2 regions of the Pseudoalteromonas sp. D15MCD-2 genome follow, and region 2 is predicted to be linked to the other one. Evidence: riboswitches for the same ligand, from Rfam matches in the RefSeq annotation. Region 2 holds a riboswitch; the other holds the start of a gene.
What was found. Region 2 has a riboswitch for lysine ahead of lysC (lysine-sensitive aspartokinase 3). Riboswitches for the same ligand answer to the same signal wherever they lie in the genome.
Positions count from the first base shown of each region.

Region 1: it holds a riboswitch for lysine, as region 2 does, so the genes downstream of both, dapA (4-hydroxy-tetrahydrodipicolinate synthase) here and lysC (lysine-sensitive aspartokinase 3) in region 2, are expected to answer to the same signal.

Region 1 is NZ_JBCFQE010000001.1:3,384,291-3,392,107, forward strand. It holds gene AADY36_RS15525 (OmpA family protein) at 270-1,340, opposite strand; gene AADY36_RS15530 (protein adenylyltransferase SelO) at 1,807-3,219, opposite strand; gene AADY36_RS15535 (DNA-3-methyladenine glycosylase I) at 3,228-3,923, opposite strand; lysine riboswitch at 4,107-4,303, shown strand; gene dapA (4-hydroxy-tetrahydrodipicolinate synthase) at 4,441-5,325, shown strand; gene AADY36_RS15545 (2,3,4,5-tetrahydropyridine-2,6-dicarboxylate N-succinyltransferase) at 5,340-6,080, shown strand; gene AADY36_RS15550 (PLP-dependent decarboxylase) at 6,080-7,285, shown strand; gene AADY36_RS15555 (succinylglutamate desuccinylase/aspartoacylase family protein) at 7,291-7,817, shown strand, end outside.
Region 2 is NZ_JBCFQE010000001.1:1,589,344-1,597,160, forward strand. It holds gene AADY36_RS07195 (hypothetical protein) at 1-677, opposite strand, end outside; gene nhaD (sodium:proton antiporter NhaD) at 826-2,076, shown strand; lysine riboswitch at 2,165-2,337, shown strand; gene lysC (lysine-sensitive aspartokinase 3) at 2,419-3,798, shown strand; gene AADY36_RS07210 (4'-phosphopantetheinyl transferase family protein) at 3,775-4,512, opposite strand; gene AADY36_RS07215 (sodium-dependent transporter) at 4,661-5,986, shown strand; gene AADY36_RS07220 (2-hydroxyacid dehydrogenase) at 6,085-7,068, opposite strand; gene AADY36_RS07225 (glutathione peroxidase) at 7,034-7,549, opposite strand; gene AADY36_RS07230 (NAD(P)-dependent oxidoreductase) at 7,664-7,817, shown strand, end outside.

The DNA of each region.
Region 1 (7,817 bases), 1.8 Mb from region 2:
GTACTCGGTAGTATTAAGCTAAATACCAATTAAGACCCAGCACTTATAGTATTCTGACGGTTAATTATAAAGCTTTTAAGTATAGATGAAAATCCATGCTGTAAGTAAGGAGTTTAATATTCACTATAAATAGCATGAATAGTACTAGAAAAAAAAGCTATTCAAATGAATATTTATTAAGAATCATTCCTATCTACTTACTTTAGAGGTGTTAGAAATGAAAAAACCCAGCACTAGGCTGGGTTTTAAAATTTTCGTAAAGAGTTAGATTAACGCTCTACTTTTACACGCTCAATTACAGATACTTTCGCTTCAACACGACGGTTTTCAGCGTGAGCTTCTGGCGTATTTGCTGGGTTTTTAAGGCGCTCTTCACCTAAACCAACAGTAGTAAGACGCATTGGGTCAATACCGTCTTCGATTAGTTTCTTAGCAACAGCATCAGCACGTTTCTTAGATAACCACTTGTTGTAGTCAGCTTTACCTACTGATGAAGTGTGACCTTCAAGTACTACGTCAGTACCTGGGTGCTCTTTTAAGAACTTAGCAGCGCGGTCAATATCATCTAAGTATTGTTGAGATACTTTAGACGTGTTGTTAGGGAACGTGATTAGTAAGCTCTTAGTTACTTCACGATCTTCATATAATGTACAGCCAGTACCATCAACAGCGTCAGTCATTGGCGTGTTTGCACATTGGTCATCAGCATCAGGGATGTTATCGCCATCGCTATCAACTGGCTCAACCGCAACAGGAACAACTGTTGGAGCAGGTTCAACTGGCTCAGAAGCTGAGCTTTGCGCACCAAAGATATAGCTTAGGCCTAATTTAGCGCCAACATCTGTGTAACCACGGTCAAGACCTTGGTATAAAGATGTTTCAGCGTTAAACGCGAAGTTATCTGTGAAGTAGTGTTGGTAACCAGCACCTACGTTTGCGAACATTAGATCTTCGTCAACCGCATCAAGATTTTTAAGGCCGAAAATACCGTAGAATGGACCACCACCTAAGTGATATAAAGCGTCAATACCGTAACGTTTGCCACTTTCAGTACCGCTAACAGAAGTACCGTCGTTTAGATCAGCTTTCCAATCGAAGTCCATATCAGCGTATTCTAAACGAGCGCTCCAGTAATCACTAAAACGGTAACCTAGCTCTAAACCCCAACCTGTAGAGTCATCAACATCAAGGCCACCTGGAGTGTAGTCGCGGACATTTTCCCAAGAATTATCATAGTAGTCGCCAAATGCGCCGATGTAGAAACCTTGCTTTTCGGCAGCGAAGCTTGAAGCACTAGTTGCAGCAAGTGCTAAAGCAATAGTAAGTGATTTTAATTTCATTGTTTCCTTCCCATTTTCACAATTAAAATTGTAGCTAAGTCAAACCAGCTCAATCAGTTTAAACAGAGTAGTCGACTAATAGTTAATCAAAACTTAACGAACTCGGTACAGAACAAAAATCTTGCCGAGTAATTTCAGTCAATTACCCAAATAATAGGTTATCTAAATAACTTTGCGTAACAATGCCTTTAGATCGCTTTGTTATGATTAGGTGAAAGTCTATTCAGCCTAATCTACTGACTTCAAAACCGATAAAAGTCCATTCCCAATTACATTATTATATTGGTTATTTTTAAATCAACAAGTTGAAAGCAACTTTATTTGTAAATTTTCGTTAAAAAGCAAAACTTTAGTGCTATTTTATTGATATAAATCATAACACTGGCAGCTAACTTGCTCAATCAACGAACACTCAGATTTAAAAAAATGAGCATTTACAATTGTTATCAACCATAAAGATTAACCCTTAAGTACCACAAAAAGTTTGGTAATTACAATCACCTTCCTTCGGAGGTTGATACCATGCCGCAAATTCTTCCTCATACTCATATGGTTTTTGAATAACTTTTAAAAACTCATTGATTGATGAACTAGATCCTGCCTTTTCATACTCAGCCAAGATCATTTCAATATTATGATTACGGGGAATGACTGCAGGATTAACAGCTCGCATTGTGCTGTAACTTTCAGCTGATGTTCTGAGCCTCCATTTTGAAACCCATTCTTTTAAATTAGAATCTATAACAAAGTCTTTCACTAAAGATTCAGTAAGTGCATTAAAAGTATTGGTGTAATCAAGTTGGTGTTGCTTCATTAACCCCAGTAACTCTGAAACTAAAGCATGATCGCCTTCTTGCTGACCAGCTAAGCCTAATTTCTGCTGCCACATAATATTAAATGCATCATTAAATTTAGCAGCAAAACCATTCACAACCGGTGAGAGTTGCTCAACGGCAGCATCTTGATCAGTAAATAAAGGGATTAAGCTTTCAGCTAAACGCGCAATATTCCAATTGGCAATATTCGGCTGATTACCAAATGCATAGCGCCCTTGATGGTCAATCGAACTAAACACCGTGTCTAAGTCAAACTGATTCATCATCGCGCAAGGACCATAATCAATGGTTTCACCGCTAATCAAGGTATTATCGGTATTCATCACGCCATGTATAAAGCCAATTCGCATCCAGCTGATAACGAGCTCAATTTGCTTATCTAGCACGGCGGTTAAAAATTCAATATAACGCTGCTCACCCGTACTGCTAATGTCAGGAAAGTGGCAATTTATTGCGTAGTCGACTAGCTTTTCTAACCCTTCTATATCACCTTGTGTAGCTAAGTATTGAAATGAGCCAACACGAATATGGCTTTTAGCTAAACGAGTGACAACTGCACCCGGGCGAGGTGGCTGGCGATATACCGTTTCGCCAGTTGTAACTACAGCTAAACAACGCGTAGTCGCGATACCAAGCGCATGAAGTGCCTCACTCATGATGTACTCACGTACAGCCGGACCAATGGCACAGCGACCATCACCACCGCGAGAGAATACCGTTGCTCCTGCGCCTTTTAGCTGTAAGTCCCACAATGTGCCATTGTGATCTGCAATAGCACCAAGCAAATGCGCTCTACCATCACCAAGACGCGGTGAAAAATGACCAAATTGATGACCTGAGTAACCAAGTGCAACCGGTGCAACATCTTTATCTATTGTTGAACCAGATAGTAATTTAGCTAAATATTCGCTGTCGTGTTTAATTTCAAAATTATCAGCTAGCTTGTCATTAAATAGCAGTAATTGTGGCTTAGCAACGGCACTCGGCATATCTTTAATAGCAAGCAGTTCACTAATATCTGTGTATCGGGTTTGCAGTTCCATAACTGTCCTTAACGTGTTGCTACACCTACACGATTATCGCCTACACCATAGGCCACTAGTTGGCTTAGAGCCTGCAAGCTGTAACCGCTTTGCTGTTGTAATTCATTGAAAAAATCTTGTGCTGCTTGTAATGACTTTTTAGTTTGTAAGCCGCCATCAATCAACTCATGGGCACGCAAGTAGGCTTCTACATCGCGAGAAAGCAAAAAAGTATCTTTACCAAGCGCTCGCAAAGCGTAAGGGCCAGTGTTGCCTCCTAATCGAGCGCCATGTTTTTTAAGATAAGCCCACAGACCAATAATATTGTCAGTTGGCCAATCTGCAATAAATTGGCTAAAACTGCCATGTTTTTCGGCAACTTCGTGAATCATGTACGCATTTTCAGGGATCGTTTGTACTTTTTTAAAATTACGAACAATTCGCTCATCACTGGCTTTTTGCTCAAGCATATCTGGCGGCATCATCAACAACTTTTCTACGCTGAAATCCCAAAACACATCACGAAAACCAGCCCATTTATTATTGATAACAGACCAATAAAAACCGCTTTGAAAGACTTTACGCGTAAACTCTTCTAACCATAAATCGTCATGCATTTTGGCAATATCAGTATCATCGAGCGGGTTTGATAACAATGCATGCAGCATTTCTTCGCTGCCTTTTCGAGATACGGCTCGCTGATAAATATCGTTAAATTTTTCCATCATTTTTCCAATTTATTTGGTTAACGCTAAGTGTACGTAAAAACACGCTTATACGTAACCATGTTGCAAAATCGGTCACTAAAAAACAAATCCTTCGCCTTGACACCTAGATGGCTAAAATGCTTTAATCGCCGCCAATACCCTATTTAACTATGTTGGCTTTAACCTTTAAAGCGAGCATAAAGGGCTGGAAGAGGTGCGTTATTCAGGTAGCGTATGGGAAGAGCACAGACTCTGTTGATCATACGTGAGGGGAATTAACGCCGAGAAGTAACACCGTTTGTGAGGTGCTTATTTCGGGCGACTGGGCTGAATCCCAGCGACTGTCACCAACAATAGCAAAGCGCTATTGATTAGTTTGGTGGAGAGCTTCTGGTCTTAGTATAATAAGGCCGTCGCGTCTTTATTATTTTAAGCCCATTCGCTCTTCGAATTATACCTTGTTCGAACGACGACATGCGGCTCCATTCAAATGTTCCCGCATAAACTCTTCGAATACCTTATAAGTTCGTGAGAGATGATCAACAATTTTGATTTAAACGACTATCCACTATGGACAGCGCTTGTCACGCCATTTTCTGAATCTGGCGAGGTCGATTACACGGCCCTTGAACAACTGGTTACTGAGCAGCAAGATGCAAATAACGGCATTTTATTGCTTGGCAGTACTGGTGAAGGACTGGCGCTTTCACTCAAAGAGCAACAAGCCATTGTTGAGCATGTTTGCCAATTAGCACCAAGTGTCCCACTCATGGTTGCTGTGGGCGGCATGAATCTTAAGCAACAAATTGCTTGGGTTGAATACTGCAACCAACTACCTATTCATGGCTACCTGTTAGGTTCACCTCTGTATGCAAAACCTGGGGTTGTTGGCCAAACACATTGGTTTGAAAGCCTACTAGACGCAAGTAACCACCCATGTATGTTGTATAACGTACCAGGACGCAGCGCAGTTGAGATTTCACCACAGGTGATCAAAAACCTTGCTGAGCACAAAAATCTTTGGGCTTTAAAAGAAGCCAGTGGCGACATTAGCAAATTTGAAGGCTTTAGAACGGCATCACCAACACTGGCCATATTTAGTGGCGACGATGCACTTATGCCATATTTTGCTCAAGCTGGTGCAAAAGGCTTAGTTTCGGTTGCCGCGAATGCTTGGCCGAGTCAAACCCATGAGTTTGTTAAACGTAGTTTAAGTGGTCAATACCCAAATCTATTCACCGATTGGTCGCAAGCAATCCAAAGTTTATTCGCTGTGGCAAATCCAATCCCAGTAAAAGTACTGATGCACCTGCAAGGTAAAATAAATACCCCGCATTTACGTCCGCCGCTTACGCATTTAGAGCTTGAGCAAACAGACAGCATCACCCACGCAAACAACACAATTTTATCTTGGAACTAAAAACAGGTTTTATCATGAGCTGGTTAGAATTATTAAACAACTTAGAATCAGGCGCAGTTCGCGCAGCAACACAAGACGAGAACGGCAACTGGCACGCCAATGTTGAAGTTAAACAAGGCATTTTAGAAGCCTTTAAAAACGGCACTAATACTGAGTTCCCAGGTGGTTTTGTTGATAAGCACAACTTAGCACCACAAGGGTTTGCAGCAGATGCTGGCGTGCGTATGGTACCAGGTGGTAGCAGTGTTCGCCGTGGCGCACACGTTGCCAAAGGCACGATTATCATGCCACCAGCATATGTGAATATTGGCGCGTTCATCGACGAAGGCACTATGGTCGATAGCCACGCATTAGTGGGTTCATGCGCACAAGTGGGTAAAAATGTTCACCTAAGTGCTGCAGTACAATTAGGTGGTGTACTAGAGCCAATTGGTGCTAGCCCTGTGGTTATTGAAGACGACGCATTCATCGGCGCAGGCTGCGTTATTGTTGAAGGTGTGGTTGTGAAAAAAGGTGCTGTACTTGCGCCAGGTGTTCGCTTATCGGCAACTATTCCTGTCTACGATTGCGTTAACGAACGCCAGCTAGACAAAGGTGAAGCCATCCCAGAAAACGCGATTGTGATCCCAGGCTCTCGCCCTGCTTCAAATGCATGGGCTCGCGAGCAAGGTCTAAGCATGTCTTGTGCATTGATCGTGAAATACCGTGATGAACAAAGCGATGCATCATTACTGTTAGAAGAGGTTTTACGTTAATGAGCTTTTTGAGCACGCCCATCAAGCAAGCGGTTGAACAAGTTTCAACACATCTTGATACGCCATTTTTTATCTATGATTTAGATAAATTAACTGCACATTTAAATCAACTGACTGCGCAAACCGATGTGAAACTTTGGTATGCCGTAAAGGCCAACCCACTGTCTCGCATTATTCAATGTTTAGACAGCGCAGGGTTTAACTTCGATGTTGCAAGTAAAGGTGAACTTGAGCAAGTACTTGCTCAAGGCATCGATAGCGAGCGCGTGCTCAACACTGGGCCTGCAAAGAGCCCTAAACAAATTTCACATTTTATTGCTCGCGGCGTACGTACCTTCGTGGCCGAGAGCATTAACCAAGTTCGCTGGTTAAACGAACAAGCAACAAAAGCAAATTGTCAGCTGCAAGTTCTATTGCGCGTACAACTTCGTTGGCCAGATAGCGAAAAGAATCCACTTGGCGGCGATAGCCTTACTCCTTTTGGTTTGGGCTGTGATGAGTGGCAAGCACTGACTGTAAGTGATTACCCAGCTCTTAACTTTGATGGCCTGCATATTTTCCAATGGGGCAATATGCTAAGTACTGACAAGCTCGCCGAGCTATGGCGCGCTATGATTGCGCCATTACAACAGCTAGCAAGCTCATTAAATATTAACCTTAATATTCTCGATTTAGGGGGTGGCTTAGGCATACCTTATACTCAAGATGCTAACCGACTTGATTGGTCTGCACTTATCGAGACTCTGGCGGCTATTAAAGCGGATGCTGGTGTCAAAGAACTTTGGATGGAACTAGGCCGCTATGCGGTGGGCGAATGCGGCCATTACGCAACACCAGTTGTTGAGCGCAAAGAGAATTACAATCAACAACAGGTCATTTTATCAGGCGGCATTAACCATTTACTTCGCCCAGCTGTGACAAGCCAAGATTTTCCAGCGGCCTTACTACGCGAATCGACGGCTGAGCCTGCGGCAATGACTTTATACGGGCCACTTTGCACCGCCCTTGATTGCTTAGGTGAGCACCAATTAGCGAGCGATTTAAATGAGCAAGACTGGTTGGTATTCAGCCAATGTGGCGCTTACGGCTTTACCGAAAGTATGCCGTACTTTTTATGTCACGAATTAGCGGCTGAATACATCCTTGAACAAGGCAATATTGAGTGCATTCGTAGCGCTGAAGATGCCAGCTATTATTTAAGGTAATCTCCATGAGTAAAGAATTAATCAGCCAAGAGAATATTGTGGTTGGCGAGATTGCCAACGGCCTACCTCTAACAATTCCTGTGTATCGCTTAAAAGGCGATGACACGGGACCAAACGTGTATATACAAGCCAATATGCACGGCGCTGAAGTACAAGGTAATGCAGTAATTTATCAATTGCTTGAGCAGCTAAAATCACTCAAGCTGCGTGGAGATATTACTCTAGTTCCTTATGCTAACCCTATTGGTTGCAACCAAAAATCAGGTGAGTTTACTTTAGGTCGCTTCGACCCAATCACGGGCACCAACTGGAACCGCATGTACCGCTTTAATAAAGCGTTACCGTCACAGATTGCTGAACAGCATAAAGACAGTGATGATGCGACCCTTAAAGCTACATTTAAACAGGCACTCGTTGCTGACATCGACAATCAATTAAAGGGCCCTGATTACAGCCTAACAACGGGTAAGCGTATTGCCCTTAACTTGCAAAAGCTTGCCCATCAGGCTGATATTGTTTTAGACCTTCACAC
Region 2 (7,817 bases):
TGTTCAAGCATGCGCTTATCTTGATACGACTTACCAAGGCGGTCAATTTGCTCTATTTGCGCGCTAATTTGTGCTTCGATGGTATTAAAGCAAGCATGGAAGTCACCACGAATATCAACCATTTCAAGCATAGGCTCGATGTATTCATCGAACGCTTCAATTACAGCCTGATAGCGTTTTTGCAGTGATTGCACCGCGTTATCAGCTTTCGCTTGCTCAACAATATTTAAAATAGCGTTTTCATTGTGGGCAAACAATTTCATTATTTTGCGTACCCGATCATCCATAATACGGCTGAAGCGGCGAAGCTCGTCGTAATCTTCAATTTCACCGGCTTTAGCAAGGCGATTACCAAGGCGAGCTAAATCATCAACAAGCACACTTATTTCTTGGGCAAGACCTAAGTGTTCTTCTTGTAGCAAGAAAGTCGCAAAATCGGCGATCGCGCGGTTGATTTCTAACTGCGATGATTTTGCCAGTGGAATGATAATATCTTGATTCAATAAACGATTTGTTTCTTTATAAATGCGTTCATTTGACCATGAAGGTTGTTTTTGTTTTATCGCATTTTGTACGTCTTTCAAGCTGAAATCAGCCATCTTAAAACGTTTAAATAGCAGTTCTAACACCCCCCAATGCTCAGTAAGGGTATTTAATAACTTTTTAGCTGGGATCATAAGGCTCCAGTAAATTCAGACTTTGGTGTTAGCGATTAGTATTAAATTATGTAATTGAGAATAGTTTTATGCTTTCTATGCTGCTAGAATCCGCGCCGAAACACTCGACTTACAATTTTTACATTATTATAAAGGTTGTTCAAACACCATGGTAACCCCACTTATCCTAACCCTGATAGCGGTGGCATTTTTGCTTATCGTTATAGAGGATATTATCCATGTAAACAAGGCCAAAACGACGCTTTTTTTTGGCACTTTATGCTGGATTATCTTATTTATCTCTCCAATTCATGGGCAAAGCCCAGAAACCATACAACATCAACTGGATCACAACATATTAGAAATCGCGACTTTGTGGCTGTTCTTAATGGCTGCGATGACCTTTGTAGCGTATTTAAACTCTAAAGGTTTTATCCAGAATATTGTTCATAAAATTATGCCAAATCAAATCAGTGAACGAAAGCTGATGTTTCTGATTGGTGGGTTTGCGTTTCTATTTTCATCTATTTCAGACAACATAACTGCAACTTTAATCTCGCTTGCGGTGGTGATGTCACTTAAGTTAGATCCTAAAAAATTAATAAAATATGCGACCTTAATTGTATTTAGTGTTAATTCGGGTGGGGTGTCGTTGATTACGGGTGATGTTACAACCCTGATGATTTTCTTAGACGAAAAAGTCACGATTGCTAATCTACTATTATTAATTGCCCCTGCACTGACAAGTGTTGCACTGCTCGCGGCGATGTTGTCGGTGGGTATGTCGGGTAATGTTGTGTTTGAAAAACAAGCAGCCCGTCGTATCGAAAAGACAGATATTACTATTGCGGTTATCTTCTTCTCGACGATTATTGCTACGTTAACTTTGAGTGTGCTTTATAGTGTGCCGCCGTTATTAACCTTTTTATTTGGTTTATCTCTGATGTTTTTGGTTGCGCAATTCTTAATGCGCAAAAAAGACGTTAACAAAAAAATCATCGATTATATTCGTGAAATTGAATACGACACCTTATTGTTCTTCGTTGGTGTGTTATTGCTGGTTGGCGCATTAAAAGAAGTTGGTATGCTTGCTAAATTTACTCATTTATATGAGTTGATGGCACCGGAATATGCCAACTACTTGATGGGGCTATTATCAGCGGCGGTAGATAACGTACCTCTAACTGCAGCACTTTTAAAAGCTGATATTGTGATGAGTCCTCAGCAATGGCTGTCGTTTACTTACGCAACTGGGGTCGGTGGCTCAATGCTTATTATCGGCTCTGCGGCAGGTATTATTGCCATGAGTAAGGTTAAGGCACTGACCTTTATGAGCTATCTTAAAATGTCGGTTTATTTATTAGTTGCTTATACCGTTGGTTATTATGGTTCGCACTTAGCGGGCAGTTTAATTTCATAAAACAACTTGACAGCTAGACGTCTAAACGTTAACTTTCGAAGCCTGCTTTTAACAGCAGGCTTTGTTATTTTAACCAGGTGTTAACTTAACATTCAGAAGAGGTGCGATACTTAGGTAATTAATGTGAGGTGACGAACGCCGATGACCATTAATGAGGGAAGTACTCGCCGAGAAAATTAACCGGACGTCACGGTTATTTTTCGGTTTATGGGGCTGAATCCTCAAAACTGTCACCAAACTAGGTGGAGAGCTTCTGGCATGGACTACTCTTTATTTTCAAAGCACCCCCTTGCCGAGTTCTTCTTGAATTACTGTGGATAGTTTTCCACAAAAGGAGACGACATGAATACCCAATTAGCCGCCAACACAAAATCAGATTACGTTGTTGCAAAATTTGGTGGCACCAGTGTAGCTAACTTTGATGCTATGAGCCGCTGTGCAGAAATTATTTGTGCTGATAATCAAGTACGTATTGTTGCTGTGAGTGCCAGTGCAGGCGTGACCAATCATTTAGTTGCATTGTGTAAAGCTGATTTGAGTGCGGCTGAACGTGATGAGCATATTACTGGCGTTGTCGCCATTCAAGAAGCAATCTTGGCAGAGCTGTCACTGGATGCTGATTTAGCACATGGCTTTAATGAAACGCTTAAGGCTTTTCAAAAGCTAGCATCAGACGGGGCTAAGTCAGTAGCAGATCAAGATGAACTACTGAGCTTTGGCGAGCGTTTATCATCGTATTTATTTACTCAAGTATTACGAGGGCAAGGTCTTGATGCGGTGCGTTTTGATGTACGTAAAGTGCTAAAAACAGATAGCCAATTTGCTAAAGCTACCCCAAATGTTGCAGCAACCGCTGCGGCAGCTAAAGAGCATTTAGTGCCATTACTTGATGACCATGTTGTGGTAACTCAAGGTTTTATTGGTAGCAATGAGCACAATCAAACGACCACTTTAGGCCGTGGTGGTTCAGATTACAGTGCTGCATTACTCGCTGAAGCAATTAACGCAAAAAGCGTGCATATTTGGACCGATGTTGTGGGTATTTTCAGTACTGATCCGCGTTTATGCGCTAAAGCAAGCCCAATTGCACGCTTAAGCTTTGATGAAGCGGCAGAAATGGCAACGTTTGGGGCAAAAGTACTGCACCCGGCAACCATTTTACCTGCAAGCCGAAGCCATATTAGTGTGTTTGTTGGTTCAAGCCGTGAACCACAGTTAGGTGGTACATGGATTGAAAAAGAAAAATCTCAGCAACCAGGTATTCGAGCCGTAACACAGCGTAAAAATCAAATTCTGTTAACGGTTAAAAGCCCAGAAATGCTCCTAGCGAGTGGTTTCTTAGCCCGTGTATTCACCATTTTAAGTGAGTTTAATATTTCGGTTGATTTGGTTACTACCTCAGAGATCAGTGTTGCAATTACTTTGGATAACGCACCAAATGCATCACGCCCTGAGCTTGATCAAGCTTGTTTAGATAAGCTTTCTGAGTTTTGTCATGTGTCGGTTGAGAATAACTTAACGCTGGTGGCTTTAATTGGTTCTGAAATTCAATTACGTCAGCAAGAAATGAACTTAATGCAGGTATTGAGTGATTTTAATATTCGTTTAATTTGCCACGGTGCAAGTAAACATAACCTGTGCTTCTTAGTTGAGCAAAGTGAGTCAGATGAAGTCGTGCAGGCTATTCACAGCCGACTATTAGAAAGCCAAGTCGCGGCGTAAGTCGTTAAAATTAATAAAAGAGCACTGCCAGTCAGTGCTTTTTTGTGCCACAACACTTATATCAAAGCCTTCAACAGAGTTACTACTCGCGCTGAAATTATGTTTGCTCAATTCTTCAAATACATTAGGAGCAAGTAGTTTCGCAATTGGCTGAGCACTTGCTTTGGCAAGCGACTCTTTTAATGTCCAAATTCTAAAAAAGCACTGTGCCTGTTCATCGGGAGCGTCAAAACGGCTAATTAAGTCAACTTCATCTTGATGATAAAAATGCTTTGCGAGTTTGATAAAAGGGCGAGGCTTACTGCTTTGTTCAATATCAAAACCAAATCGCTGCTGTTCGGGGTTAAGGGCTGCGCCAATTAAACCATTTGAATGTGATAAACAGGCCCACACAGGTTCTCTGCGTTTTGTATGTAATTTGAGCTTACTGTCTTTGTCATTAAACTGGCTTGATATTTCATTGAGAGCTAAATCATCACTAGGGTAAGCATGTTGATACAAATACTTTAACGTTAGGCGAGTCGCTAAGTACTCTTGCTTGGCGCTAGGCACTTTGCGTTTTTCAAGCACGCTTAATTCAAACTCACTGAGTAATTTATCAACGGGTAAACTTGCAACATCAATACGTGTTGCATCCATCAGCATAATTTTTTTGGCCGTTGATTGGCTTTGCTGCTCGATGACAAGGGTGTTCGAAAAGTAGTGACTGCTCATGGTTTAACGCTTACACGAAGGCTCGTATTTAGTTTTGTTCATTTTTACAGCAGATGCACATTTATAGGCATGAACAAACGCAAATAGTTTACGCAGTTGACTGTAATTATGGTTTAATGATGAAAAATAATAACAGATTTGTAGATGTATGGCACAAGTTCGTGACGGCTTTCAAAGTCGATTAGGTTTCGTTTTAGCAGCTTCTGGTGCGGCGGTAGGTTTAGGTAATATTTGGGGCTTTCCAACACAAGCGGCAAACCATGGCGGCGGTGCATTTTTACTCGTTTACTTCATTGTTATCTTCTTATTAGCGCTTCCGGCTCTGTATACTGAGCTGTATTTAGGCCACCAAGCGCAAGCGAATCCAGTAAAAGCATTATCTAACGCATGGCAAGACACAGCGCCTAAAGTGGGGGCAGCAGCTGGTTATATTGGCCTGTTTGGTGCGGTTGTAATGCTGAGCTTTTATTCGATAGTTGCCGGGTGGATGCTCGCTTATGCGCTCGAGCCAGTCGCAAGCTTCTTTGGTTTTACTGAGTTAAGTAACTTTTTACACAGTGACTCTATGGCACGTAATTTTGTGTTTACGCCACTGATGCTTATTCTTACCGCGAGTATTATTTTAAAAGGCGTTAAATCAGGTATCGAAACTTGGTCACGCCGCTTAATGCCATTATTGCTAGTGTTATTAGTGGCGTTAATTGCTTATATCGCCACCCTAGATGGTGCGATGGATGGCTTTGCAGCCTATTTAGTGCCAGATTTTAGTCAAATTTTTGATGCAAACTTAATTATTGCGGCAATGGGACAAGCGTTCTTTTCATTGTCGTTAGGTGTTGGTTGTATGATGGTTTACGGCTCTTATTTAAAGCCAGATGCCAACCTGCCTAAATTAACTGGTACTGTGGCATTGCTTGATACTGGTGTAGCCTTTTTAGCGGGTTTATTGATTATTCCGGCTATTTTTGTTGCTCAACACAACGGTGTAGAGGTATTTAGCGGCGGTAAATTGGTCGGTGAAGGGCAGTTAATTTTTGCAATTTTACCTGAACTGTTTAGCACGATGGGCCAAATGGGTTTACTCGTTGGCTTATTATTTTTTGTATTAATGTCGATTGCCTCAGTGACATCAACCATCTCATCGACCGAAATTCCAGTAGCATTTTTAGTTGAGAATCACAGTGTAGAGCGCAAAAAAGCAACCTTATTTGTAACGTTAATCGTGTTTATTGCCTCATCACTGATTATCTTAAACTTTGACTGGTTATTTGGTTTAGTCATTATGGTGCTTACACAGTACCAATTACCTTTAATGGGACTGTTCTATTTCATTACTGTTGGCTGGTTATGGCAGCGTGGTAATAAATTGCATCAAGTATCGAGCGGTCCTCATTATTGGTTTGCCCAGTACATTCGCTTTGTCTGCCCGTTATTAATGACGGCGGTTTTTGTGAACGTGGCGTTGTTGAAATAGAGATTTGAGTTGCTAGTTGCTAGTTTTAAGTGAAAAGACAAAAAGTAAAAGGCGTGGGGGTTAAACCTCACGCCTTTTTAATTTAAGGGGCGCTTGCTTTAAATAACTTCGTTAGTTAGTGGTAAGTCTTGGCTTATTTCATTAGCACTTTGTAATGTGGTGCAGGCTATTTCGCTAAGTGCTTCTTGGGTGAAGAAGCCTTGGTGGCCTGTCACTAACACATTTGGAAAGCTAATAAGGCGTGAAAAAATATCGTCTTGCATGATTTCTTCACGATGATCTTTAAAGAATAACTCTGACTCTTGCTCATACACATCAAGCCCTAGGTGTCCGAGCTTTTTAGACTTAAGCGCCTGAATACATGCTTGGCTATCAAGAAGTGCACCACGAGAGGTGTTAATCAGCATGACACCATCTTTCATTTTCTCAAATGCGCTAGCATCAATTAAATGATGAGTATGCTCGTTGAGCGGGCAGTGCAATGAGATGACATCACTTTGTGTGAGTAAAGTGTCTAAATCGCACAGGGTATAAGGGCCTTCACCAGCCATTGGGTCGCAAACGAGTACCTTAGCTCCAAAGCCATTTAATATATTTACCAGCGCTAAACCGATTTTGCCGCAGCCTATAATCCCAATAGTTTTTTTAAACAGATTAAAACCAAGTAAACCGTTTAAATCAAAGTTACCTTCACGTACGCGGTTAAAGGCTTTATGGGTTTTTCGGTTGAGCGTTAGCATAAGGGCAATACAATGCTCTGCTACTGCTTCTGGGCTATATGCAGGGACGCGGCAAACCTTGATGTTATGCTCTTTGGCAGCATCAAGGTCTACATTATTGAAGCCTGCACAGCGTAATAAGATTGCTTTAATGCCAACAGCCGCCATATCTGCAATGACGTGTTTATCGACCGTATCGTTTACAAACACGCACACTGCATCGAAACCTTGGCAGAGGGGCGTGGTATTGCTGTTTAAGGATTGCTCAAAATAACTGAGCGAAACAGACTCAGCGTATTCAGTTAGATTCCTTTCAAAAAACGGTTGCTCATACTTTTGCGCACTGAATAAGGCCAGTTTCATCATTTAAATTACTCTCTATCACCATTTTGAGGGTTTCGGGTTTGGTGCGCGGGGCATATCGCGCAACGAGTTGACCCTCTGAGTTTATAAGAAATTTGGTGAAATTCCATTTAATTGCGCGGTTTTGTGCAATTCCACGGGTATGACACTTTAAATAATTAAATAACGGGTGGGCGTCTGGGCCGTTGACTAAGACCTTGTTAAAAATAGGAAAACTGACATCAAAGTGCTGCTGATAAAAGGCTTTAAGCTCATTGCCATCAAGTGGCTCATTGTGGCCAAATTGATTGCAGGCAAAACCCAGTACGGTAAAACCTTGCTGTTTATATTCTTGATACAACTTTTCAAGGCTTGCCATTTGAACTGAAAAATTACATTTGCTGGCAATATTGACGATAAGCGCTGTTTTTCCTTGTAACGATTCAAGGCTAAAGTTTTCACCAGATGCAAGCTGGGCATTGAAACGATATATACTATCCATGTTTTACCTGTGTGTTTTTAAACGGTTTAAATGAACTTTTTTTCATTCGCTTTTTAGTTATTCGGTTGAGATAATGAAATTGTTACTAATTTATCACTCAAATAGGTCAGTTTTATGTCAATGAAAGTCGCCTTCATCGGATTAGGTGTAATGGGTTATCCAATGGCGGGTCACCTTGCCAACGCAGGTCACAGTGTGACAGTTTACAACCGCACAACGGCTAAAGCGCAAAAGTGGGTATCAGAGTATCAAGGTGAATACTCTGAAA